Regions from separate parts of the Massilia sp. NP310 genome, predicted to be linked through region 3. Evidence: predicted binding sites of a transcription regulator. Region 3 holds the regulator's gene; each other region holds the start of a gene.

The links. Region 3 encodes sigma-54, which starts transcription at its own class of promoters, with help from an activator protein. Its sites were predicted from a motif close to TGGCANGNAANCTGCTTT; they were not measured.
Region 1: the regulator sigma-54 is predicted to act here: its motif matches at 2,878-2,895, upstream of KY496_RS00425 (CmpA/NrtA family ABC transporter substrate-binding protein).
Region 2: the regulator sigma-54 is predicted to act here: its motif matches at 3,246-3,263, upstream of KY496_RS21755 (circularly permuted type 2 ATP-grasp protein).
Region 4: the regulator sigma-54 is predicted to act here: its motif matches at 2,519-2,536, upstream of KY496_RS25585 (choice-of-anchor E domain-containing protein).

The regions. Positions count from the first base shown of each region.
Region 1 covers NZ_CP080379.1:88,253-94,040, reverse strand. Annotated here, with positions in the region: gene KY496_RS00435 (ABC transporter ATP-binding protein) at 1-495, opposite strand, end outside; gene ntrB (nitrate ABC transporter permease) at 511-1,428, opposite strand; gene KY496_RS00425 (CmpA/NrtA family ABC transporter substrate-binding protein) at 1,458-2,627, opposite strand; gene KY496_RS00420 (hypothetical protein) at 3,430-3,624, shown strand; gene KY496_RS00415 (hypothetical protein) at 3,704-4,018, shown strand; gene KY496_RS00410 (ABC transporter ATP-binding protein) at 4,178-4,912, shown strand; gene KY496_RS00405 (DUF3526 domain-containing protein) at 4,909-5,788, shown strand, end outside.
Region 2 covers NZ_CP080379.1:4,936,887-4,942,674, reverse strand. Annotated here, with positions in the region: gene KY496_RS21765 (putative zinc-binding metallopeptidase) at 1-704, shown strand, start outside; gene KY496_RS21760 (alpha-E domain-containing protein) at 783-1,808, opposite strand; gene KY496_RS21755 (circularly permuted type 2 ATP-grasp protein) at 1,810-3,222, opposite strand; gene KY496_RS21750 (DUF2126 domain-containing protein) at 3,386-5,788, shown strand, end outside.
Region 3 covers NZ_CP080379.1:4,731,888-4,737,675, forward strand. Annotated here, with positions in the region: gene KY496_RS20820 (SIS domain-containing protein) at 1-33, shown strand, start outside; gene KY496_RS20825 (HAD family hydrolase) at 33-587, shown strand; gene lptC (LPS export ABC transporter periplasmic protein LptC) at 598-1,203, shown strand; gene lptA (lipopolysaccharide transport periplasmic protein LptA) at 1,251-1,799, shown strand; gene lptB (LPS export ABC transporter ATP-binding protein) at 1,811-2,563, shown strand; gene KY496_RS27475 (hypothetical protein) at 2,575-2,655, shown strand; gene KY496_RS20845 (RNA polymerase factor sigma-54) at 2,710-4,050, shown strand; gene hpf (ribosome hibernation-promoting factor, HPF/YfiA family) at 4,126-4,485, shown strand; gene KY496_RS20855 (enoyl-CoA hydratase/isomerase family protein) at 4,609-5,694, shown strand; gene KY496_RS20860 (DUF5694 domain-containing protein) at 5,779-5,788, shown strand, end outside.
Region 4 covers NZ_CP080379.1:5,788,200-5,793,987, forward strand. Annotated here, with positions in the region: gene KY496_RS25575 (pitrilysin family protein) at 1-1,533, shown strand, start outside; gene KY496_RS25580 (SDR family oxidoreductase) at 1,637-2,428, shown strand; gene KY496_RS25585 (choice-of-anchor E domain-containing protein) at 2,591-3,283, shown strand; gene KY496_RS25590 (YvbH-like oligomerization domain-containing protein) at 3,372-3,563, opposite strand; one part of gene KY496_RS25595 (IS3 family transposase) at 3,582-4,675, opposite strand; one part of gene KY496_RS25595 (IS3 family transposase) at 4,675-5,137, opposite strand; gene KY496_RS25600 (PH domain-containing protein) at 5,177-5,644, opposite strand; gene KY496_RS25605 (GntR family transcriptional regulator) at 5,689-5,788, opposite strand, start outside.

The DNA.
Region 1 (5,788 bases), 1.4 Mb from region 3:
CAGAAGCACCTTCGGCTCCATCGCCAGCGCCCGCGCGATGCCGACCCGCTGCTTCATGCCGCCCGAGATCTCGTGCGGCCGCTTGCCCTCCGCGCTCGACAACCCCACCAGCGCCAGCGCAGCCAGCGTCCGTTCGCGCAGCTGGGCACGGGTGTCACTGGCGCCAAACACCCGCTCGACCCCGAGATGAATGTTCTCGTAACACGTCAACCACGGCAGCAGCGAATGATTCTGGAACACCACCGCCCTCTCCGGCGACGGCCCCGCGATCTCGCGATTGGCGCACAACAGCACGCCCGCCGTCGGTTTCAACAAGCCGGCAATCAGGTTCAGCAAGGTCGACTTGCCGCAGCCCGAGTGCCCGATCAGCGTGATGAACTCCCCCTTGCGCACCGCCAGGTCAATCCCCTGCAACGCCTGGAACACGCCCTTCTTCGTATGAAACGCCATCTCCACGCCGGTGATGTCGATGAACCTGGTTTGAAGGTCTTCCATGATCGCGCTCCTTAATCAGTTAGCCACTTGTTCGTGCGTCAGCGCCCGCGCCAGCGCCACCAGCGCCTGCTCGAGCAGCAGCCCCACCACGCCGATGACGACGATCGCGATGATGATGTTCGCCACGTTCAGGTTGTTCCACTCGTCCCACACCCAGAAGCCGATGCCCACGCCGCCGGTCAGCATCTCGGCCGCCACGATCACCAGCCATGCGGTGCCGATGGCGAGGCGCACGCCGGTCAGGATGTAGGGCAGCGCCGACGGCAGCAGGATCTTGGTCAGGATCTTCCACTCCGACAGGTTCAGCACGCGCGCCACGTTCATGTAGTCCTGCGGCACGCGCTGCACGCCGACCGCCGTGTTGATGATCATCGGCCAGATCGAGCAGATGAAGATCGACCAGATCGCCGCCGGGTCGGCCGACTTGAACACCAGCAGGCCGATCGGCAGCCAGGCCAGCGGCGAGACGGGTTTCAGCAGGCTGATGATCGGGCCGAACATGCCGCTCACAAAACGCACCCGCCCTATGATGAAACCCAGCGGAATGCCCACCAGCGCCGCCAGTCCAAAACCCACCGCGACCCGCTTGAGCGAGGCCAGCACATTCCAGCCAATGCCCTGGTCGTTCGGGCTGTTGTGGTAGAACGGATCGGCGAACAGCTTCAGCGCCTCCTGCAAGGTCGCCAGCGGCGACGGGAAGGTCTCGTTGCGGGTGGCGATCAGCTGCCACACCAGCACCACGAAGGCGATGCCTACCAGCGGCGGCAGGACCGCCTTCACCGCTCGGGCGAACGGCTGCGCGCCGCGCACAACGGGCGCCGGCTTGCGGACCGGAGACGCGGCGAGAGGCACATCCGCCGCAAGCGGCAGCGTCACGACAGTCGCGCCGCCACCGGTCGATGCATGGTGTTCGGATTTCAGGATAGCGTTCATGGCATTCCCCCATTCAAACAAGATGAAAATCAGACCCTGACCTTGAACGAAGCGGCATAGGCTTTCGGGTCCTTGCCGTCCCAGACGCTGCCGTCCATCAGCTTCGAGCTGCGCATCGGGCTGGATGGCACCGGCGCCTTGGCAAGGGTCGCCGCGTCCTTGTACAGCGCGATCTGGTTGACCGCGCTGGCCACGGCCAGGTAGTCGGGGTCCTGCTTGAGCAGGCCCCAGCGGCGATGCTGGGTCATGAACCACATGCCGTCCGACAGATACGGGAAGTTGACCGCGCCGTCGTTGTAGAACTTCATGTAGTTCTGGTCGTCCCAGGTCTTGCCCAGGCCGTTCTGGTAGCGGCCCAGGATGCGCTGGTCGATCGCGTCCTTGCTGGTGTTGACGTACGATTTGGCGGCGATGACCTCGGCCATCTTGTTCTTGTTGGCCATCGAGGCGTCGATCCAGCGGCTGGCCTCGATGATCGCGGCCATCATGGCGCGGCAGGTATTCGGGTGCTTCTTCGCGAACTCCAGCGTCGAGCCCAGCACCTTTTCCGGGTGGTCGCGCCAGATGTCCTGGGTCGTGATGGCGGTGATGCCGATGCCGTCCATGATGGCGCGGTGCCCCCAGGGTTCGCCCACGCAGAAGCCGTCCATGTTCCCGACCCGCATATTGGCCACCATCTGCGGCGGCGGCACCGTGATCACCTTGGCTTCCTTCATCGGGTTGACGCCGTTGGCCGCCAGCCAGTAATACAGCCACATCGCATGGGTGCCGGTCGGGAAGGTCTGGGCGAAGGTGAAGTCGCGTTTTTCGGCGCGCATTAGCCTGGCCAGCGACTGGCCGTCGACCGCGCCCTTGTTAGCCAGCTGCTTGGAGAGCGTGATCGCCTGGCCGTTGTTGTTCAGGCCCATCAGCACCGCCATGTCCTTGCGCTGCCCTCCGATGCCCATCTGGACGCCATACAGCAAGCCGTACAGCACGTGGGCCGCGTCCAGGTCGCCGTTGGCCAGCTTGTCGCGCACGCCGGCCCACGACGCTTCCTTGCTCAGCACGAATTTGACGCCGTACTTCTTGTCGAAGCCCAGCACTGACGCCATGACCACCGACGCGCAATCGGTCAGTGGAATGAAGCCGATCCTGATCTCGGTCTTTTCCGGCTTGTCCGACCCCGCCGCCCACACGCCGCCCGTTGCCAGCCCCATCAAGCTTCCTCCCGCTACCAGACCTGCGCCATGAATGACTTTCCTGCGCGTGACATCGACTTCGCCGACGCCCGTCGTCGCTACGCTCTTCGCTTCAAGCTTCTGATTTTTCATCGCAATCCCAATGTGGTCAGGCAAAAAAAAAGACGCGTACCGACATGAACGCATTCATGTTCCGGTAGACGTCATTGTCTTGTGGGTGCTGCCTTCGTTGGCGGCACACGCAGCGCTCCGTTGCGCTGATGCTGATTACGCAATCTTCATGCCAGGAAGCGCGCAGAGGGACGCGCCCAAAACTGCACCGCCAGCGCACCGTACGATGGCGAGAATGGCGCACTGCGATTGCGCATCGCATCATTTTGGACGAGCTGTTGCGTCCGCTCAGCGAAGCTGCAAATACACCCTTCAACTCGCTGGCACGGCATGCTAGGATGGACTGTTTCTATAAGAAAACACCAGTTGTCAATCGTGCGGCCCTTGTCTATACGTGGCATGCATGTAAAATAAATAACGTCCCGAACGCAGCCCGACTTGAAGGTCTTGCTCCCGTCCCGGGTCCCGAATTCGACGCTTTGTACTGGCATCCGCATGTCACGCATTCACTGTCCGCCCTACCCCAGCCCGCGTTATCCCAACGACGTGGCGGTGCGGCCCAGTTGCCACAGTTGCCAGACAGCCCTTCTTCCTGCCCAGCGCGCCCCGCGCGCCTGAACGGCACACCATCTTCGTATTACGCCCGGCTCACGCCGGCCATTCATCATCTACTTGCCAGTCTTCATTCGAGACGGCGCTGGAGTCAACCATGAACACCGAACATACCGAACGCCACCATTCTTCCATCCATGCCGCGACCGCGGTCGACCGCAGCAACCCACAGGCGCCGAAACGCGGCATCGCCAAGGACATCGTCTCCAACGGCCGCCGCCTGCGCACCCGCATCGGCGTCATCGCCGCCGCCTGCATCGGCCTGACCGCGCTGCTGATCGCTTTCGAGTAAGCCTCGATTGGTGCGACCCGGTTGTCGGCTCGATGTCCGCTGGGCTATACTGCCCCGCATCAACGTCAATCGGGATCGCATGCAGTTCCAGGCCGCCAGCTTTCAGCAGATGAGCGCACCCCTGCGCCGGGTGCTGGCCTGCCTGTGCGCGCTGATCCTTGCCCTGCAACTCGTGGGCGCCTCGTTCCACGACCATGACCTGTCCGAACAGCTGTCCGACTGCGTCAGCTGCCAGCTCGCTTCCCATTCCACAGCCGACCTTCCCGCGGCATCGCCACAACTGCTGGCGATCTTCCTCGTCATCGCCTACGTCCTCGCACGCCTGCCGCGCCCCGCGCCGGTCGTCCTGCGCCGCTACCTGATTCCTTCCCGCCAGGCGCCTCCGCGCCACTGATCCGCCTCCAGAACCCGTGCAGGCCGGCCCGCGCCGGCTTGCGGGCGCGCATGCGCTTTCGCGCACTGCGTGCATCCCGCGCGCGCCGCCGCCGGCTTTCACGCCGCGACGCGCGTGTGGCCTGTCGCTCCCGCTTCACCACAAAGGACCACGATGACCATGAATACCCCTGCCCTGGAGGCGAACGGCGTGACCGTCGCCTACCAGTCCGCGCCCGTGCTGCGCGACCTGTCCCTGCGCGTTGCGCGCGGCGAGATCTATGCCCTCCTGGGCGGCAACGGCGCCGGCAAGTCGACCACCATGAACACCTTCCTCGGCTTCACGGCGCCCCGCTCCGGCAGCGTACGCGTGTGCGGCATCGACGTCGCCGCCGACCCGCTGGCCGCGCGCGGCCAACTGGCCTATGTGCCCGAGAACGTGGCCTTGTACGAGCATCTGGACGCCCGCGAGAACATCGAATACTTCCTGCGCCTGGCGGGCAGCAGCTGGAGCAAGGCCGGCATCGACGCGGCCCTGGACGCCGTGCGCCTGGACGCCTCGGCCTGGAAACGCCGCCTTGGCGGCTATTCGAAAGGCATGCGCCAGAAGGTCGCGATCGCGCTGGCCGTGGCGCGCCAGGTGCCGGTGCTGCTGCTGGACGAGCCCACCACCGGCCTCGATCCGCAGGCCACCAGCGAGTTCAACGCCCTGCTGCAGGGCCTGCGCGGGCGCGGCAGCGCGATCTTCATGGTCACCCACGACCTGCTGGGGGCGGCCGAGGTGGCCGACCGCATCGGCTTCCTGGAGCGCGGCCACATCAGCCATGAAGTCGCGGCCGGCGGGGACGAACGCTATGACGTGCGCGACCTGTACCGGCGCTATGCCGGAACGACGCAGGCAAAGGAACCGGCATGAGCGCCACCATCAGGCAAGCGCTGCCCGCCATCGCCCGCAGCGAATGGCGCGCCATGCTGCGCAACCGGGTGGCGGTGGCCGCCGGCATCCTGATGCTGGCGCTGACCCTGGCCGCGATCCTGGTCAGCCACGAACGCGTGCAAGCCGTCGACGCCGAGCGCGCGCGCTTTCAAGGCACGGCCGACGCACAGTGGCACAACCAGCCGGATCGTCATCCCCACCGCGTGGTGCACTACGGGCACTACGTGTTCCGTCCGCTGAGTCCCCTCGCCTTCTTCGACTTCGGCGTCGATCCGTTCACCGGCAACACGCTGTTCCTCGAAGGCCACCGCCAGAACAGCGCCAACTTCAGCGATGCGGGCCAGTCCTCGGTGCTGCTGCGCTTCGGCCAGCTCACCCCGGCCTTCGTGCTGCAGGTGCTGACGCCCTTGCTGATCGTGTTCCTGGCCTTCGGCAGCGTGGCGCGCGAGCGCGAGCGCGGCCAGCTGCGCCTGCAGATCGTGCAGGGCATCCCCGGCGCGACCCTATTGCTCGGCAAGCTGGCCGCGCATGCCGGCGTGGCGCTGCTGCTCGGTGCTCCCGCCTTCATCGCGCTTGCCGCGATCGCGCTGCTGCATCCGGCGGCGGCGCCGCAGGCGCTGACGATGCTGCTCGGGTATGCGCTCTACCTGCTGCTGTGGGTGGTGGCGGCGGTGCTGGTGTCGGCGACGCTGCCGCGCGCGCGCGACGCGCTGCTGGCCCTGGTGGCCGGCTGGATCGTCACCGCAATCCTGCTGCCGCGCGTGATGCCCGACTTCGCCGCCGGCGACGTCGGCCGGCCGAGCCGCATCGAAACCGAAGTCGCGATCCACGAGCGGCTGGCCGCGATCGGCGACA
Region 2 (5,788 bases), 200 kb from region 3:
AAGCCGAGCCGGAAACCGGCCTGGCTTTCCAGTTCCTGGAAGACGGCGTGACCGACCAGTGCGTGATGACCGGCCATGCCAACGGCGTGATCACCCTGAACATTGCCGAGGCCGATCCGGCCGAGCGCGAACGCACGCGCGAGCAGATGCACGAGCGCTATCGCACGCTGCTGGGCCATTTTCGTCATGAAAGCGGCCATTACTATTTCGACCGCCTGGTGGCCGGCAGTCCGTGGATCGACGAGTATCGCGCCCTGTTCGGCGACGAGCGCCAGGATTATGGCGAAAGCCTGAAGCGCCACTACGAAAATGGGCCGCCGGAAGACTGGGCGGAGCGTTTCGTGAGCAGCTACGCCAGCTCGCACCCGTGGGAAGACTGGGCCGAGACCTGGGCCCACTACCTCCACATGATCGATACGCTGGAGACGGCGCACTCCTGCGGCCTGCAGCTCAAGCCGCGCAAGGCCGACGAGCCCGCGCTCGACGGCATCACCCTGCCGACCAGGACCGACGCGTTCGACGATACCCTGAGCGACTGGTTCGCGCTGACGTACGTGCTCAACAGCCTGAATCGCAGCATCGGGATGCCGGACTCCTATCCGTTCACGCTCAGCCCGCCGGTACTGGAAAAGCTGCACTTCGTGCACCGGGTCGTGCGCGCCCAGATCAAGCAGGCGACGGCGCCAGCCAAGCCGGGCGCCTGAGCCGACGCACCGTCATGATGCCCGCGCCGCCGCTTTCCCCCGAAACGGTGCGGCGCGCGCCATGCCGGTGCGCCCGGCTTACGCGGTCTGGGTCTGGGTTTGCGTCATTCCGCCCAGGGTCTGCGTCTGCGACTGGGTCTGTCCTTCGTCGGGCAAGGCCGGCTCGATCGGGATCAGGAAGTCGCGGCTGATGCCGTTGCCCAGCGCGTCGACCGACGCCAGGAAGCGGGTCAGGAAGGCGTGCAGGCCTTCTTCGAGGATGGCGCTGATCGGGGACGATTGCAGCATGGCGTACAGTTCCACGGCCAGGCGCTCGGTATCGTGCGACTGCGCATTGCGCACGTCCTTCAGGTTGGCCACCACGGCGGCCATGCACGCCGCCAGCGAGCGCGGCATTTTCTCTTGCAGTATCAATAGTTCGGCCACCCGTGTCGACGTGATGGCGTCGCGGTAGACCTTGCGGTAGGTTTCGAAGGCGGACACCGAGCGCAACAGCGCCGCAAGCTGGTAGAACTCCGCCTGCGTCCCGGCCTGGACCGCATCATGCGCTCCGAACCTGAACTTGACGTCGAGGATGCGCGCCGTATTGTCGGCCCGTTCCAGGAAGGTGCCGAGGCGGATGAAGTTGAACGCCTCGTCCTGCAGCATGGTGCCCAGCGTGACGCCGCGCGACAGGTGCGAGCGGTACTTGACCCATTCCAGGAACTGGCCGGGATCGTGCTCGAAGGTGCGGTTCTTGAGATGCTTCTGCAGCATCAGCCAGGTCGTGTTCTCGGTTTCCCATACTTCGGTGGTCAGGGCGCCGCGCACGGCGCGCGCATTCTCGCGCGATGCGCGCAGGCAGCTGGTGATCGAGGACAGGTTGTCCGGATCGCGCACCATGAAGTCGATCACGTCCTTCTGCGTGAGCGCCGGGTACTTGGCCTCGAACTGCGCTTCCAGCTCGGACACGCCCAGCATGCTGCGCCAGCCCTGCTGCTCGGCCTGCGCCGACTGCGGCATCAGCGAATACTGGACCCGGACATCGAGCATGCGGGCCGTGTTTTCGGCGCGCTCGGTGTAGCGGGCCATCCAGAACAAGTGGTCTGCGGTGCGGCTCAACATCTTAGTTCTCCAGTATCCAGGTATCCTTGGTGCCGCCGCCCTGCGACGAATTGACCACCAGCGAACCTTCCTGCAGCGCCACCCGGGTCAGGCCGCCCGGCACCATCGACACGGTCTTGCCCGACAGGACGAAGGGACGCAGGTCGATATGGCGCGGCGCGATGCCCGATTCGACATAGGTCGGGCAGGCCGACAGGGCCAGCGTGGGCTGGGCGATATAGCCGTCCGGGTTGGCGATCAAGCGCTCGCGGAAGGCCTCGATCTCGGCGTGGGTCGAGGCCGGCCCGACCAGCATGCCGTAGCCGCCGGCGCCGTGCACTTCCTTCACCACCAGCTCGGGCAGCCGCGACAGGGTGTAGGCCAGGTCTTCCTTTTTCCGGCACTGGTAGGTCGGCACGTTGTTCAGGATCGGCTTTTCGCCCAGGTAGAATTCGATCATGTCCGGCACGTAGGGATAGATCGACTTGTCGTCGGCCACCCCGGTGCCGATGGCGTTGGCCAGGCCGACCCGCCCGGCGCGCACCGCGTCGAGCAGGCCCGGCACGCCCAGCGTGGACTCGGGGCGGAAGGCGCGTGGATCGAGATAGTCGTCGTCGATCCGGCGATAGATGACGTCGACCTGCTTCGGCCCGCGCGTGGTGCGCATGTAGACGGTGTCGTCGCTGACATACAGGTCTTGCCCCTGCACCAGCGCCACACCCATCTGCTGGGCCAGGAAGGCGTGTTCGAAATAGGCCGAGTTGTGCATGCCCGGCGTGAGGACGACCACGGTCGGGTCAAGCGGTCCGTCCGGCGCCACGGTGCGCAGGTTGTCGAGCAGCAGGTCGGGATAGTGCTCGACCGGCGCCACGCGGTTGCTCGCGAACAGGGCGGGAAACAGCCGCATCATCATCTTGCGGTTTTCCAGCATGTAGGACACGCCGGAAGGCACCCGCAGATTGTCTTCCAGGACGTAGAACTCGCCCTCGCCCGCGCGCACGATGTCGACGCCGGCGATATGGGCATAGATGTTTGAAGGCACCTTGACGCCCTGCATCGCGGGCCGGTACTGCGCATTGTTCAGGATCTGTTCGGGCGGGATGACGCCCGCCTTCAGGATATCCTGGTCGTGGTAGACGTCGTGCAGGAAACGGTTCAGCGCGGTCACCCGCTGCACCAGGCCGGCCTGCAGCCGGGCCCATTCGGCGGCGTCGATCACGCGCGGAATGATGTCGAACGGGATCAAGCGCTCCTTGCCGGCGTTGTCGCCGTAGACGGCGAAGGTAATCCCCACCCGCTGGAAGGTCAGTTCGGCTTCGGCACGTTTTTGCGCGATCAGTTGCGGCGACTGCAAGGCAAGCCACCGCGCAAACGCGTCGTAGTGAGGCCTTGCAATTGCCGCAGAGGAATACATTTCATCGTAAAAGTTCGGCATCGGATCCTCCAGTGGCATAGGTGCAATCAAGAAACGTGCCAGCTCGGCGACGCCGCACGATCGAATTATATTGCGGGTATGAATCATGCTTGTGCACAGTTGAAACAGGTATATATCGATGTGCTGGTATCGTTCGTGACCACCCCTATAAAGGCACTCCCGCATGGCTATCCGTATCGCGCTGCACCACAAGACCAGTTACCGCTACGACCGGCAAGTCGCCCTCTCGCCGCATGAGGTGCGCCTGCGTCCGGCGCCGCATGCGCGCACGCCGATCCTGTCGTATTCGCTGTCGGTGCTGCCGCAGGAGCATTTCATCAACTGGCAGCAAGACCCCTACGGGAATTACATCGGCCGTTTCGTGTTCCCGGAAAAAACGGATACGCTCGAGTTCACGGTCGACCTGGTCGCCGACATGACCGTCATCAATCCCTTCGATTTCTTCATCGAACAATATGCGGAGCATTTTCCCTTTGTGTATCCCGAGCAGTTGCAGGGGGAACTGAGCGCCTACGCGCAGCCCGAGCCGGCCGGCCCGCTGCTGCTGGCATGGGTAGACGCGGCGCGGCGCGAGCTGCTGGCGCAGCCGATGAACACCACCGACTTCCTGGTGGCGATCAACCAGCGCCTGCAGCGCGACATCGCCTATCTGCTGCGCATGGAACCGGGCGTGCAGACGCCGGAACACACGCTCGAGAAGCGTTCCGGCTCCTGCCGCGACAGCGGCTGGCTGCTGGTGCAGATCCTGCGCACGATGGGGCTGGCGGCGCGTTTCGTTTCCGGCTACCTGATCCAGCTGCGCGCCGACCAGGAGGCGCTCGACGGTCCGAGCGGCGCGCTCGAAGACTTCACCGACCTGCACGCCTGGACCGAGGTGTACATCCCCGGCGCCGGCTGGATCGGGCTCGACCCGACCTCGGGCATGCTGGCCGGCGAAGGCCATATTCCGCTCGCCTGCACGGCGCTGCCCTCGTCGGCGGCGCCGGTGACGGGGTTCAGCGACAAGGCCGAGGTCACCTTCATCCACGAGATGACGATCACCCGCATCCACGAAGACCCGCGCGTAACCAAGCCGTATTCGGACGCCGACTGGGAGGCCATCGACCGCCTGGGCCGGCAGGTCGACGCCGACCTGCTGGCCCAGGACGTGCGCCTGACCCAGGGCGGCGAGCCCACCTTCGTCTCGATCGACGACATGGACGCGCCGGAGTGGAATACCCAGGCCCATGGCGAGCGCAAACGCGCGCTGGCCGGCACGCTGGCGCAGCGGCTCAAGAATCATTTCGCGCCCGGCGGCCTGCTGCACTACGGCCAGGGCAAATGGTATCCGGGCGAACCGCTGCCGCGCTGGGCGCTGAACATCTTCTGGCGCGTCGACGGCGAGCCGCTGTGGCGCGACCCCGGCCTGTTCTCGGAAGAACACGTCGACGACGGCTATGACGCCGGGGACGCCCGCCGCTTCACCGCCGCGCTGGTCGATGCGCTCGGCCTGCCCGCCGGCAGCGCCATCCCCGCCTATGAAGACGTGCTGCTGCAGGCCCAACGCGAGCAGGCGCTGCCGCCCAACCTCGATCCCCTGCGGGCAGACCTGGACGCGCCGGAGGAACGGCGCCGGCTGGCGCGCCTGCTCGAACGCGGCCTGGGCCAGGTGGCCGGCTACGTGCTGCCGCTGCAGGCCGCGCCCGGCGCCGGCTGGCGCACCTCGGCCTGGCCGCTGCGGCGCGAACACCTGTACCTGCTCGAGGGCGACTCGCCGATCGGCCTGCGCCTGCCGCTGGCCACGCTGCCATGGGTGCCGCCGCGCGAACGCGATCCCGGTTTCGAGGTCGACCCGTTCGCCCCGCGCAGCGCCCTGGTGGCCGCGCACCACGCCGCGCAGCCGGCGCCGGACCGCGCGGCCGTCCAGCCTGCCTCTCCCTTCGCGCCGGACGCACGCGAGGTGATCCACACCGCGCTGTGCGTCGAAGTGCGCGCCGGACGCCTGCACGTCTTCATGCCGCCGCAGCAGCGCCTCGAGGATTACCTGGCGCTGGCCGGCGCGGTCGAGGCCACCGCCGCCAGGCTCGGGATGAAGCTGCGGATCGAAGGTTATGCGCCGCCGCGCGACCCGCGCATCAAGCTGCTCAGCGTCACGCCCGACCCGGGCGTCATCGAAGTCAATATCCATCCGGCCGCTTCGTGGAACGAGCTGGTGCACAACGTGACGACCCTGTACCAGGAAGCGCGCCTCACCCGCCTGGGCACCGAGAAATTCATGCATGACGGCCGCCACACCGGCACCGGCGGCGGCAACCACGCCACCCTGGGCGGCGCCAGCGCCGAAGACAGCCCGATGCTGCGCCGTCCCGACCTGCTCAAGAGCCTGATCACCTACTGGCAGATCCACCCGGCGCTCTCTTACCTGTTCTCGGGCACCTTCATCGGACCGACCAGCCAGGCGCCGCGCGTGGACGAGGCGCGCGACGACAACCTGTATGAACTGGCGATCGCCTTCCAGCAGATGGACAAGGTGCTGCCGACGCTGCAGCCGGGCGACAAGCCGTGGATGGTCGACCGCCTGCTGCGC
Region 3 (5,788 bases):
ATCCACGACCTGACCCGCGCCAAGGTGATCTGATGAGCGACACATTTATCCCGGCCATTACCCCATTGGCCCATATGGAGCGCGCGGCGCGCGTCAAGGTCATGATCTTCGACGTCGACGGCGTGCTGACCGACGGCAGCCTGACCTACGGCCCGGAAGGCGAAGTCACCAAGACCTTCAATGTGCTCGACGGCCTGGGCATCCAGCTGCTGAACAAGACCGGCGTCCAGACCGCGATCATCAGCGCGCGCCTGTCGCCGATCGTCGTCAAGCGCGCGGCCGATCTCGGCATCTCGCACGTCCACCAGGGCATCCACGACAAGCGCATCGGTTTCGCCAAGCTGTTGGAAGCCACCGGCTTCACGGCGGAGCAGTGCGGCTACATCGGCGACGACGTGATCGACCTGCCGCTGTTCGCGCGCGTCGGCTTCGCCGTCGCGGTGCCGTCCGGCCACCCGGAGGTGCAGCACCGCGCGCACTACGTAACGAAAAACGCCGGCGGGCGCGGCGCGGTGCGCGAGGTGTGCGACCTCGTGATGCGCGCCCAGGGCACCTACGACCAGGCGCTCGCGCCGTACTTCGCCTGAGGCTTTAAAAATGGCTACCGTCGTCGTCAACAAGCGCACCGCCCACCGCTGGAATCTCCTGGCGATGATCGTCATCGGCACCTTCTTCGCCTTCGGCAGCTTCTGGCTGCTGCAACTGATGCAGGGGTCCGACATCGACGCCCAGCTGGGCGGACCGCCGGACGAACCGGACTACATCGTCGAGAACTTCTCCTTCGTGCGCATGACCGAGAACGGCCAGCCGAGCTACCTGGTGTCGGGCAAGCGCCTGGAGCATATTCCGCGCGGCGACGTGTCGCACGTCGAGGCGCCGGTGCTGCGCGGCGTCGAGCCGGGCCGCCCGCCGATGACGGTGGTCGCGAAGAACGCGCAGATCCATCACCAGGAGCACCGGGTCGAGCTGATCGGCGACGTCGACCTGCAGCGCCCCAAGACCGCGCAGAGTGAATCGCTGCACGTGCGCACCCAGGCGCTCACCGTGCTGCCGGACGAAGAAATACTGAAGACCGATCTGCCGATCGACATGCAGCTCGGCGCGTCCAGCGTCAAGGGCACCGGCATGGTCGCCAACAATGCGACCATGCAGCTGCACCTGTCCAGCCGCGGCCAGATCGTCTATCCGCCACGCCAGCGCTGATCCTCCAGAAACGCCGCGTGCCAACCAGAGACCCGTATCCACCAACCATGAAAAAACTACTTGTCGCCGCCTTCCTTTCCCTGCTGTCGCTGACCGCGGCCGCCGAACGCGCCGATTCGCTCAAGGAAGCGGTCATCAACTTCGATTCGCTCGACATCGACGAGGTGACCGGCACCCGCATCCTGACCGGCAACGTGGTGCTGACCCGCGGCACCCTGGTGCTCAAGTCCGACCGCGCCCTGGTCAAGGAAAGCCCGGAAGGCTATATGAGCGTGACCCTCACCGCTGCCGGCGGCAAGGTCGCCACTTTCCGCCAGAAGCGTGACGGCGGTCCCGACCTGTGGGTCGACGGCCAGGCCGAGCGCATCGAGTACGACGAGCGGTCGGAACTGGTGCGCCTGTATTCCAACGCCGTCGTGCGCGAACTCGAAGGCGCGCGCATGACCAACCAGATCACCGGCCCCTTCATTTCCTACGACAACCGCAAGGAAGTGGCCACGGTGCGCAACGACGAAAGCGGCAAGAGCGTCGCCGGCGGCGGCCGCGGCACCCTGATCCTGGCGCCCAAGCGCGCACCCGCCGGAGGCGCCCAATGACGGCGATTCCGATGGAGCTGGGCGATCGCAGCACCCTGGTCGTCAAGGGCCTGCAGAAAAGCTATGGCAAGCGCCTGGTGGTGCGCGACGTGTCGCTGCAGGTGGAATGCGGCGAAGTGGTCGGCTTGCTGGGCCCGAACGGAGCCGGCAAGACCACGTCGTTCTACATGATCGTCGGCCTGGTGCCGTCGGACGCCGGCTCGATCGACATCAACGGCACCGACATCACCAGCCTGCCGATCCACCGCCGCGCCGTATTGGGCCTGTCCTACCTGCCGCAAGAGGCTTCGGTGTTCCGCAAGCTGACGGTGGAAGAGAACATCCGCGCCGTGCTCGAGCTGCAGAAGGACAACGGCAAGCCGCTGTCGAAAGACCAGATCAACGAGCGCCTCGACACCCTGCTGGCCGACCTGCAGATCGAGAAGCTGCGCGAGAATCCGGCGCTGTCGCTGTCGGGCGGCGAGCGTCGCCGCGTGGAAATCGCGCGCGCGCTGGCGACCAATCCGCGCTTCGTGCTGCTCGACGAACCGTTCGCCGGCGTCGACCCGATCGCCGTGATCGAGATCCAGCGCATCGTGCGCTTCCTGAAGGAGCGCCGGATCGGTGTTTTGATCACCGACCACAACGTGCGCGAGACGCTCGGCATCTGCGACCGCGCCTACATCATCAACCAGGGCGCGGTGCTTGCCTCCGGCCGTCCTGACGACATCATCGCCGACGAGTCGGTGCGCCGCGTGTACCTGGGTGAACACTTCCGCATGTGAGCGACGCCTAGATGAAACAGTCCCTGCAACTTCGCACTTCGCAGCACCTCGCGCTTACGCCGCAACTGCAGCAGTCGATCCGGTTGCTGTAACTGTCGACGCTCGAGCTGCACCAGGAGATCGAGCAGATACTGGGCGATAACCCCTTGCTCGAGCGGCTCGACGATCCGCTCGACCGATCGGTGCGCCTGCTGGCCGATGGCGCCATCAACAATGCGCCCGCCAACGGCGAAGCGCCGCCGGCGCCCGGCCAGCAGGCCGAGGGTGAGGGTGCGCCTGCGCAGGAGGGCGAGGGTTTCGAGGGCGGCGCCGACAACGATCGCGTCGATGCCGACTGGAGCGACAGCGGCGCGCCATCGTCCGGCGGCGGCGAGGACGAGGACGGCCGCCCGCAACTGGAAGCCTGCGCCATCACGCTGCGCGAACACCTGATGGAACAGGTGCGCGAAGCCATCCTGTCGGCGCGCGACCGTGCGCTGGCCGAGCTGGTGATCGATGCGCTGGACGACAACGGCTACCTGGAAGAGCCGCTCGACGAGATTCACGCCAGGCTGCCCCAAGAACTCGAGATCGAGATCGACGAATTACGCTGCGCGCTGGCGCTGGTGCAGAGCATGGATCCGGTGGGCGTCGGCGCGCGCAGCGCGGCCGAGTGCCTGGCGCTGCAGATCCGGCGCATGCCGGGCGTGCCGCTGGTGACGCGGCGCATGGCGCTGACCATCGTCGAGGGTTACCTGAGCTGGTTCGCCCAGCGCGAGTACAGCAAGCTGAAAAAAGCGCTCGACTGCGACGACGAAGACTTGCGCGAGGTGCAGGCCGTGGTGCGCCAATGCAATCCGCATCCGGGCGCGGCGTTCGCTTCGAACGTGTCGGACTACGTGGTGCCGGACGTGATCGTGCGCCGTTCCAAGAGCGGCTGGGCGGTCACCCTGAACCCGGACGTGATGCCGCGCCTGCGCGTGAACAGCCTGTACGCGAGCCTCCTCAAGCAGGGCAAGAGCGAAGCGCAGATGGGCGCGCAGTTGCAGGAAGCGAAGTGGCTCATCAAGAATATGCGCCAGCGATTCGACACCATCCTGCGCGTGGCGGAGGCGATCGTCGAGCGCCAGCGCAACTTTTTCTCCCATGGCGCGGTTGCCATGCGGCCCCTTGTTTTACGTGAGATAGCTGATACACTAGGCCTACACGAGAGCACAATTTCTCGTGTCACAACGCAGAAATACATGCTGACCCCGCACGGCATGTTTGAGTTGAAGTATTTCTTCGGCAGCCACGTTGCCACCGAGGCGGGAGGCGAAGCATCCTCGACGGCAATCCGTGCGCTCATCGCACAATTGACAGGAGCAGAAGACCCTAGGAACCCATTGTCCGACAGCAAGATCGCGGAGATGCTCGGGGAACAAGGCATGGTCATCGCGCGCCGGACGGTTGCAAAATACCGTGAAGCCCTCAAGATACCCCCTGTAAGCCTCCGCAAGTCCTTGTAACTGCGCCGTCCACACCCGTCGTGCCTTGTCGCGTTGGTGTGGTCCACACGGTGCAACCTTTTCAAAGGAGTGTGTATGAACCTCACAATCAGTGGCCATCATCTCGAAGTAACCCCCGCCATCCGTGAATACGTTCAGAATAAGCTCGAGCGCATCATTCGCCATTTCGACCAGGTGATCGACACCCACGTCTTCCTGGCCGTCGACAACCTCACTGAAAAAGAAAAAAGGCAGAAAGCAGAGATCAACGTCCAGGTGTCGGGCAAGACCCTGCACGTGGCAAGCGTCGCGCAAGACCTGTACGCCGCGATCGACACGCTGATGGATAAGCTGGACAGACAGATCCTGAAACACAAGCAAATGCTGAAGGACCATAGCCGTACCTCGATCAAACGCCTGCCGGAAAACGGCGGCGAAGACGCTGCTGTCGCCTGATCAGGCGCAGGGCTCACACTAGCTAAGGGCGTCTGAGGGGACGCCCTTTTTGCATCCAGCTCCCCGATATGACGCGTATCGTGTGTTCGGTAAAATGCATGTCTCTCCATTACGGATTACGCCATGACCGACCACGTCCTGACCCGCGTCGCCAACCGCACCGGCATCATCACCCTGGACCGCCCGAAGGCGCTCAATTCGCTGTCGCTCGAGATGGTGCGCGCGCTCACCACTGTGCTGCGCGCCTGGCGCCATGACGGGCAGGTCGACGCGGTCGTACTGACCAGCAGCAGCGAGAAGGCCTTGTGCGCGGGCGGCGACATCCGCTTCTTCCATGAGGTCGGCCATGCGACGCCGATGGGCGGCAGCGCGCTGCTCGAGGATTTCTTCACCGAAGAATACGCGCTGAACCACCTGATCCATTTCTACCCGAAGCCCTACATCGCCATCATGGATGGCGTCGTGATGGGCGGCGGCATGGGCATCGCCCAGGGCGGCCCGGACTGCGGCCTGCGCATCGTGACCGAGCGCACGAAGATGGCCATGCCCGAGGTGAACATCGGCCTGTTTCCGGACGTCGGCGGCAGCCACTTCCTGTCGCATGCGCCGGGACAGCTCGGCAACTACCTGGGCCTGACCGGGCTGACGATCGGCGCCGCCGACGCGCTCCATATCGGCCTGGCCGATGTCTTCGTGCCGGGCGCCGAGCTGCCGGCCCTGCATGCCTTGATTGCGTCCACACCCGGCGCTGACCTGCCGGCGGCGATCCGCGCTTTCGCGGCGCCGTTCGCGCCGCAGGCGGGCAACGGCGAACTGCAGGCCCAGCGCCAGCTGATCGATGCGCATTTCGGCGCCGCCTCGGTCGCCGCGATCATGGCTTCGCTCGAAGGCGACGAGACGCTGTTCGCGCAGCGCGCCCTGGCGGCGATGCGCCAGCGCTCGCCCCTGATGATGTGCGTGACCCACGAACTGCTGGCGCGCGGCGCGCAGCTGTCCGTGGCCGATTGCCTGCGCATGGAACGTTCGCTAGTGCGCCACAATTTCGCGCATGGCGAAGTGCTGGAAGGCGTGCGTGCGCTGGTGATCGACAAGGACAATGCGCCGCGATGGAATCCGCCTTCGCTCGATCAGGTGACGCCCGACATGGTGGCGCGCTTCTTCGACCCGGTGTGGCCGGAGCATGCGCATCCGCTCAGGCATCTCGCATAATCCGCTGCGTGCATATCCATTTTTGCGTGACACCATATCGGTGAGGTGTGAACATCGGGTCTTCATGACCTGAAAGGAAACCCGATGCGCCTGC
Region 4 (5,788 bases), 1.1 Mb from region 3:
ATCGCCCTGGGCGACTGGCGCATGTATTTCGTGGGCCGCGAGCGCGTGCAGAAGATGACGGCCGAACAGGTCGCCGCCAGCGCCGGGCGCTATTACCTGCGCAGCAACCGCACGGTCGGCACGTTCATCCCCGAAGAAGCGGCGAAGCGCGCCGAACTGCCGCCGGCGCCCACGGTGCTTGATGCCATGAAGGACTTCAAGCCGGCCGTCTCGACCCTGGTGGCGGAGAATTTCGATCCGAGCCAGCACAACATCATGAAGCGCACCACCTTGACGACCGCCGGCGGCGTCAAGCTGGCCCTGCTGCCGAAAAAGAACCGCGGCGAAACCGTGACGGTCGACCTGCGCCAGCACTTCGGCGACGAGAAAAGCCTGTTCGGCCAGGGCACGACCCAGGCCCTGACGAACCTGATGCTGACGCGCGGCACCACCCGCTACACGCGCGCCGAACTGGCCGACGCCTTCGACAAGCTCAAGATCGCCGGCGGTCCGACCCATTTCCAGACCACGCGCGAACACCTGCCTGAAGCGCTCAAGCTCATGGCCCACGTGCTCAAGGAGCCGGCTTTCCCTGAATCCGAGTTCGAGCAATTGCGCCAGCAACTCGTGGTTGGCATCGAAGCGGGCCGCAACGAGCCGCAAAGCGCCGCCGTGCGCGCGCTCAGCCAGCATTTCAACCGCTATCCGCGCGGCGACATCCGTTACTCGCCGAGCCTGGAAGAACAGCTCGACGACGCCAGGGCGGCGCGGCGCGAGGACGTCAAGGCCTTCCACGCGCAGTTCTATGGCGCCAATCCGGCCGAGATGGCCATCGTGGGCGACTTCGATCCGAAGGAGATCACACCGCTGGTCAATACCCTGTTCGGCGCCTGGCGCGCACCCCAACCGCACGCGCCGGTGCTGGTCGCGCATGCCGAGGTGGCCCCGGTGGCGCGCACCCTGAATACCCCGGACAAGGAAAACGGTTTCTATATCGCGCGCCTGAACCTGGACCTGAACATCGACGATGCGGACTATCCGGCCTTGACCTTGGCCAACTACATCTTCGGCGACGGCGGCCTCAAGTCGCGCCTGATGGACCGCATCCGCCAGCGCGATGGCCTGTCGTATGGCGGCGGCTCGGACGTGTCGCCGGGCACCCTGGACCGCGCCGGCAGCTTCACGATCAATGCGATCGCGGCGCCGCAGAACCTGGCCAGGCTCGACGCCGCCGTGCGCGCGGAACTGGCGCGGGCGCTCAAGGATGGCTTCACTGCCGAGGAGCTGGCCGGCGCCAAGTCGGGCCTGATGCAGCAGCGCCTGCAATCGCGCTCCAACGATGGGGCGCTGGCATCCGGCTGGACCTCGTTCCTGTATCGCGGCAAGACCTTCGAGGCATCGGCCGAGCTCGAACGCAAGATGCAGGCGGTGACCCTGCCTCAGCTGAATGCAGCATTCCGCAAGGCGATTGATCCGGGTAAGCTATCGGTATTCATGGCGGGCGACCAGGCCAAGGCAGGCGGCGCGGCGACACCGTCAGTCACTATGCCGTAACTACAACAGTTTCCTGACAAAAACTCTCTGGATTGTGACAATGCACGAAGCCATGCGTTAAAATGTTTCTTTTCAGAAGCAAAAGTTTCATCCAGGGAGCATCATGAAGGCCATCAGCAAGCAGCAGCCGGCGAGCGGTTTCTCGTTCACCGGCAAGGTCGTTTTGGTCACCGGGGCCGCCAGTGGCATCGGTCGCGCCATCGCCCTGGCGTTCGGCCGCGCCGGCGCCTGTGTCGTGGTGGCCGACGTCTCGATCGACGGTGGACACGCCACCGCGGCGATGATCGTCGAAAACGGCGGCAAGGCGCTGTTCGTGCAAAGCAACGTCACCCGTGCCGGCGACGTCGAAGCCCTGGTCGACAAGACCATCAATTACTACGGCCGTCTCGACTTCGCGATCAACAATGCCGCGGTCGAGGAAGAGCGCCAGCCGCTGGCCGACGCCGACGACGAGCAGTTCGACCGCATCATGAACGTCAACGTCAAGGGCGTCTGGCTGTGCATGAAATACCAGTTGCGCCAGATGCTCAAGCAGGGACACGGCGCGATCGTCAACATGGCCGGCATCGCCGGCCTGGTCGGCAGCCCGAACCATGCGATCTATGGCGCCAGCAAGCACGCGGTGGTCGGCCTGACCAGGAGCGCCGCCGCCGAATATGCGCGCGAGGGTATCCGCGTCAATGTGCTGTGCCCGGCCGCGGTCAAGACGCCGATGCTGGCGCGCGCCTTCGAGCGCGATCCGGCGATCGAGAAGAAGCTCAAGGCGGCGCATCCGATGGGGCGTTTCGCCGAGGCGAGCGAGGTGGCGCAGGCCGCCCTGTGGCTGTGCTCGGACATGGCGTCGTATGTGAATGGCCATGAGATGGTGGTCGATGGCGGGTTCACCGCCGTTTGAGCAGTTTTCTTGTTGGAAATCTTTACAGCGCGGGGCGTATTGACGCTCCGGGAAAGTTCAAGTCTCTGTTTTTAATCAAGTATTTCTTAGTGGCATAAATTATGCTTATTGGTTGCAACGTCGCCGTATGGTCCCGACGTCCATCCAACTAGTGCGATCAACTTGAAAAAGACTTTCGCCGCACTGGCGCTCGCAGCCGCCCTGATCCCTGTCGCCAGCGTCCAGGCTGCCACGATCAGCTTCAGTGATGCCGCTGCGCTCAAAAAGACCAACTGGACCAATACCCTCAGCTTTGGCAAGTTCGATACCGGCCTGGGCACCCTCAATTCGATCAGGTTCGATTTGAGCGGCCTGATCCAGGGCACTGGCAGGGCCGAGAGCGACGATGAGGAAGCGACCACGGTCAACCCGAGCCTGGCGTCGATCCTGAAGCTGTCGCGTCCGGACGGCAGCCTGCTGGTGCTGAGCAATCCGGTATTCAACCATGTCTTCGAGTTCAGCGCAGGCGACGGCGACATCGATTTTGCAGGCACTTCCGGCGGCAGCACCGGCCTGGTCACGGCCAACGCGCATGACTTCTTCCTGAGCACCAGTTCCAGCGATTTCGCCCTGTTCTCGGCGCTGGGCGGGGGGCAGATCAATCTGTCGCTGAAAGCGACCGGCGCATCGGGTGCGAACGGCGCGGGTAACCTGGCAGCCATTTTCCAGACCTTCGCGTCTGGCAATGTGAATGTGACCTACGACTACACGCCATTTGCGGTCGAAGTGCCGGAACCGGCAAGCCTGGCGACCATCCTCGCAGGCCTGGGCCTGATGGGCGCCGTGCGCCGCCGCCGCGCCGGCAAGCCTGCCTGATTGCAGGCGAGGCGGCAGCGCCGCATGAAAAAACCACCATCCCGGCGCACGCCGGCATGGTGGTTTTTTGTTGGCGGCGACCGCTGCGTCAGTTGTGGATGTATTTGGCGAACACGTCGCTGAAATCGCGTTTGGTGTGGGTGTCGAGCATGGCCGTATTCAGCGCTTCCAGCAGTTCGCCGTACTGGCTGACCAGGCTGCCCGCGCCGGGGGCGATATTGAGCTTGTGGACCGAGGCGGTGGCATCCAGCGTGCGCAGCGCATTGTCGGTGTTTGTCAACGTAGTTGTCGCGTCACCTCACGCGACCTGCCGTAGTTCCTCTGGTCGAATCCGTTCCGGATTCAGCCAGACCTGACTATCCAGATTCCAGTTCCTGACATCCCGCGACCAGCGCTGCGGATTACGGTTCTTCGCTTCTCGATATACCTGTTCGCGATACTCCAGAATCGCTTCAGCCTGGCCGCCATGACGTTGTGCCGGCGTCACGAATTTCAGGCCGCTGTGCTTATGCTCCTGGTTGTACCATCGCACAAATTTCTGCGTCCATGCCCGCGCGTCTTCCAGCGTCGCAAACGGCTGGCGCGGGTAGTTCGGTCGATATTTGCAGGTCCTGAATAACGACTCTGCGTAGGCGTTGTCGTTGCTCACACGCGGCCTGCTGAACGACGGTGCAACGCCGAGTTGCTCCAATGTGGCCAGCATGGTCGAGCCCTTCATGGCGCTGCCATTATCCGAGTGCAGTACCAGCGGTCGGCCGGCCAATCCCTCAGCCAGGCTGGCCCTGCGCATCAGCCGCGCCGCCGATTCTGCCGACTCCGCCTCGTGGACTTCGTGACCGACAATCTTGCGGCTGTAGATGTCGAGCACCATGTACCAGTAGTGGTACTTGCCTTTGATCGCAGCCGGCAGCCACGTAATGTCCCAACTCCACACCTGGTTCGGCGCTATGGCGCAATGGCTCGTGACCACGCGCTCACTCGGCTTTTTGGCCTTGCCACGATGGTGCTGCTGCGAGGCCGACTTCAAGACACGGTAGAAGCTCGACTCCGAAGCCACATAGATGCCTCGATCGGCCAGCGTCGGCACGATCTGACTCGGCGGCAGACTGGCAAATTCCTCGCTGTTGGCGACAGCCAGAATCTCGGTACGCTCGTCTTCGGTGAGCTTGTTGGCCGGCTCAGGCCTGACGCTAGTTGGGCGGCTGTCGACGGCTACAGCATCATCTCCGCCCCGCACCCAGCGCTGAAACGTGCGCAGGGTGATGCCGAGTTCACGACAAGCCGGTGACAGCCGGCTGCCTGCAGCTTCGGCTTCACGGATCAACGCAACACATGACAGGCGATCTGGGGCGCTGATCAGTCTTCCTCTTTGTCCCCCCAGATCGCCTGGGCTTTTTTTCGCAGGATCAGCAACGCTGCTGCTTCAGCCAGCGCCTTCTCCTTGCGTTGCAAGTCCTTCTCCAACTGCCGGATCCGCTTCTTGTCTTCCTTCGACTGGACCTGCTGCGCCCGGGTTTGCTGCACCACGCTCACGTTGGCGGCCATACATGCGGCTCGCCAGGTGGCGATCTGCTCCGCAAACAGCCCCTTCCGACGGCAATATTCCGACAGTTCGCTCTCGTTCAACGCAGCCGTTTCCAGCACGACAGCGAACTTGTCCTCTGAGGTCCATTCCTCAGCATTTTTCCCACTACCTGGCACCGGCATTCCTTGATTACGAAGTTGACGGCGCCAAGTATAAAGCGTCTGTTCGGTGATCCCACTCTCACGGGCCAGTTCCGACACCACGCGGTTCTGGGGCGGCATCATCTGCCGTAACAACGCCTCTTTTCGTTCTGCTGGATACTGCTTCACACGTTCTCTCTTGCCCGTCCCCGGTATGGCTTTACTCAATCACGTGACGCGACAACTATTCTGACACCGGGGGTTGTCGCGGCACACGGCATCGCGCCGCTGCTGCTTGCCGATGGTAATCAAGGCCTTGTAGATGTCCTTCAGCTGTTCGATGAAGGATTTTTTAACGTCGATCGAGAACTTCGTGTCATCCACGTTGAACTTCAGCTCGATGTCCATGTCCAGCGTTCCGGCGGTTTCGATGCTGACGTCGGTGATGAGGTTCGACGCATACTCGTAGCGCTTGATCGCGCGCTTCGACGACACGGCCGAGTCGCCGTCGACGTGGATCAGGGCGAGATTGGTGAAGCAGTACTCGTCCTTCTTGCTCTTGATCAGGAAGAAGATCTGCTCACCGTCCTCGGTGAACAGGTAGTCGTCGGCATCGACCTTGCTGTAGTCTGCCGGTCCGACGATGACACCGATGTCGCTCAGCCCCAGTGCTTCCGCCGCCATTCTCTTGAACATGATCGTCCTCGCGTGGTGAAAACGACCAGATTACCACTAGTTCATCAGGCTGCGGTCAGCTCGGCAACAAAGTCATACGTATCTCCGCGAAAATACGAGCGGCAGAACTCCACCGCGCGCCCGTCGCGCAGGAAGCCCAGGCGC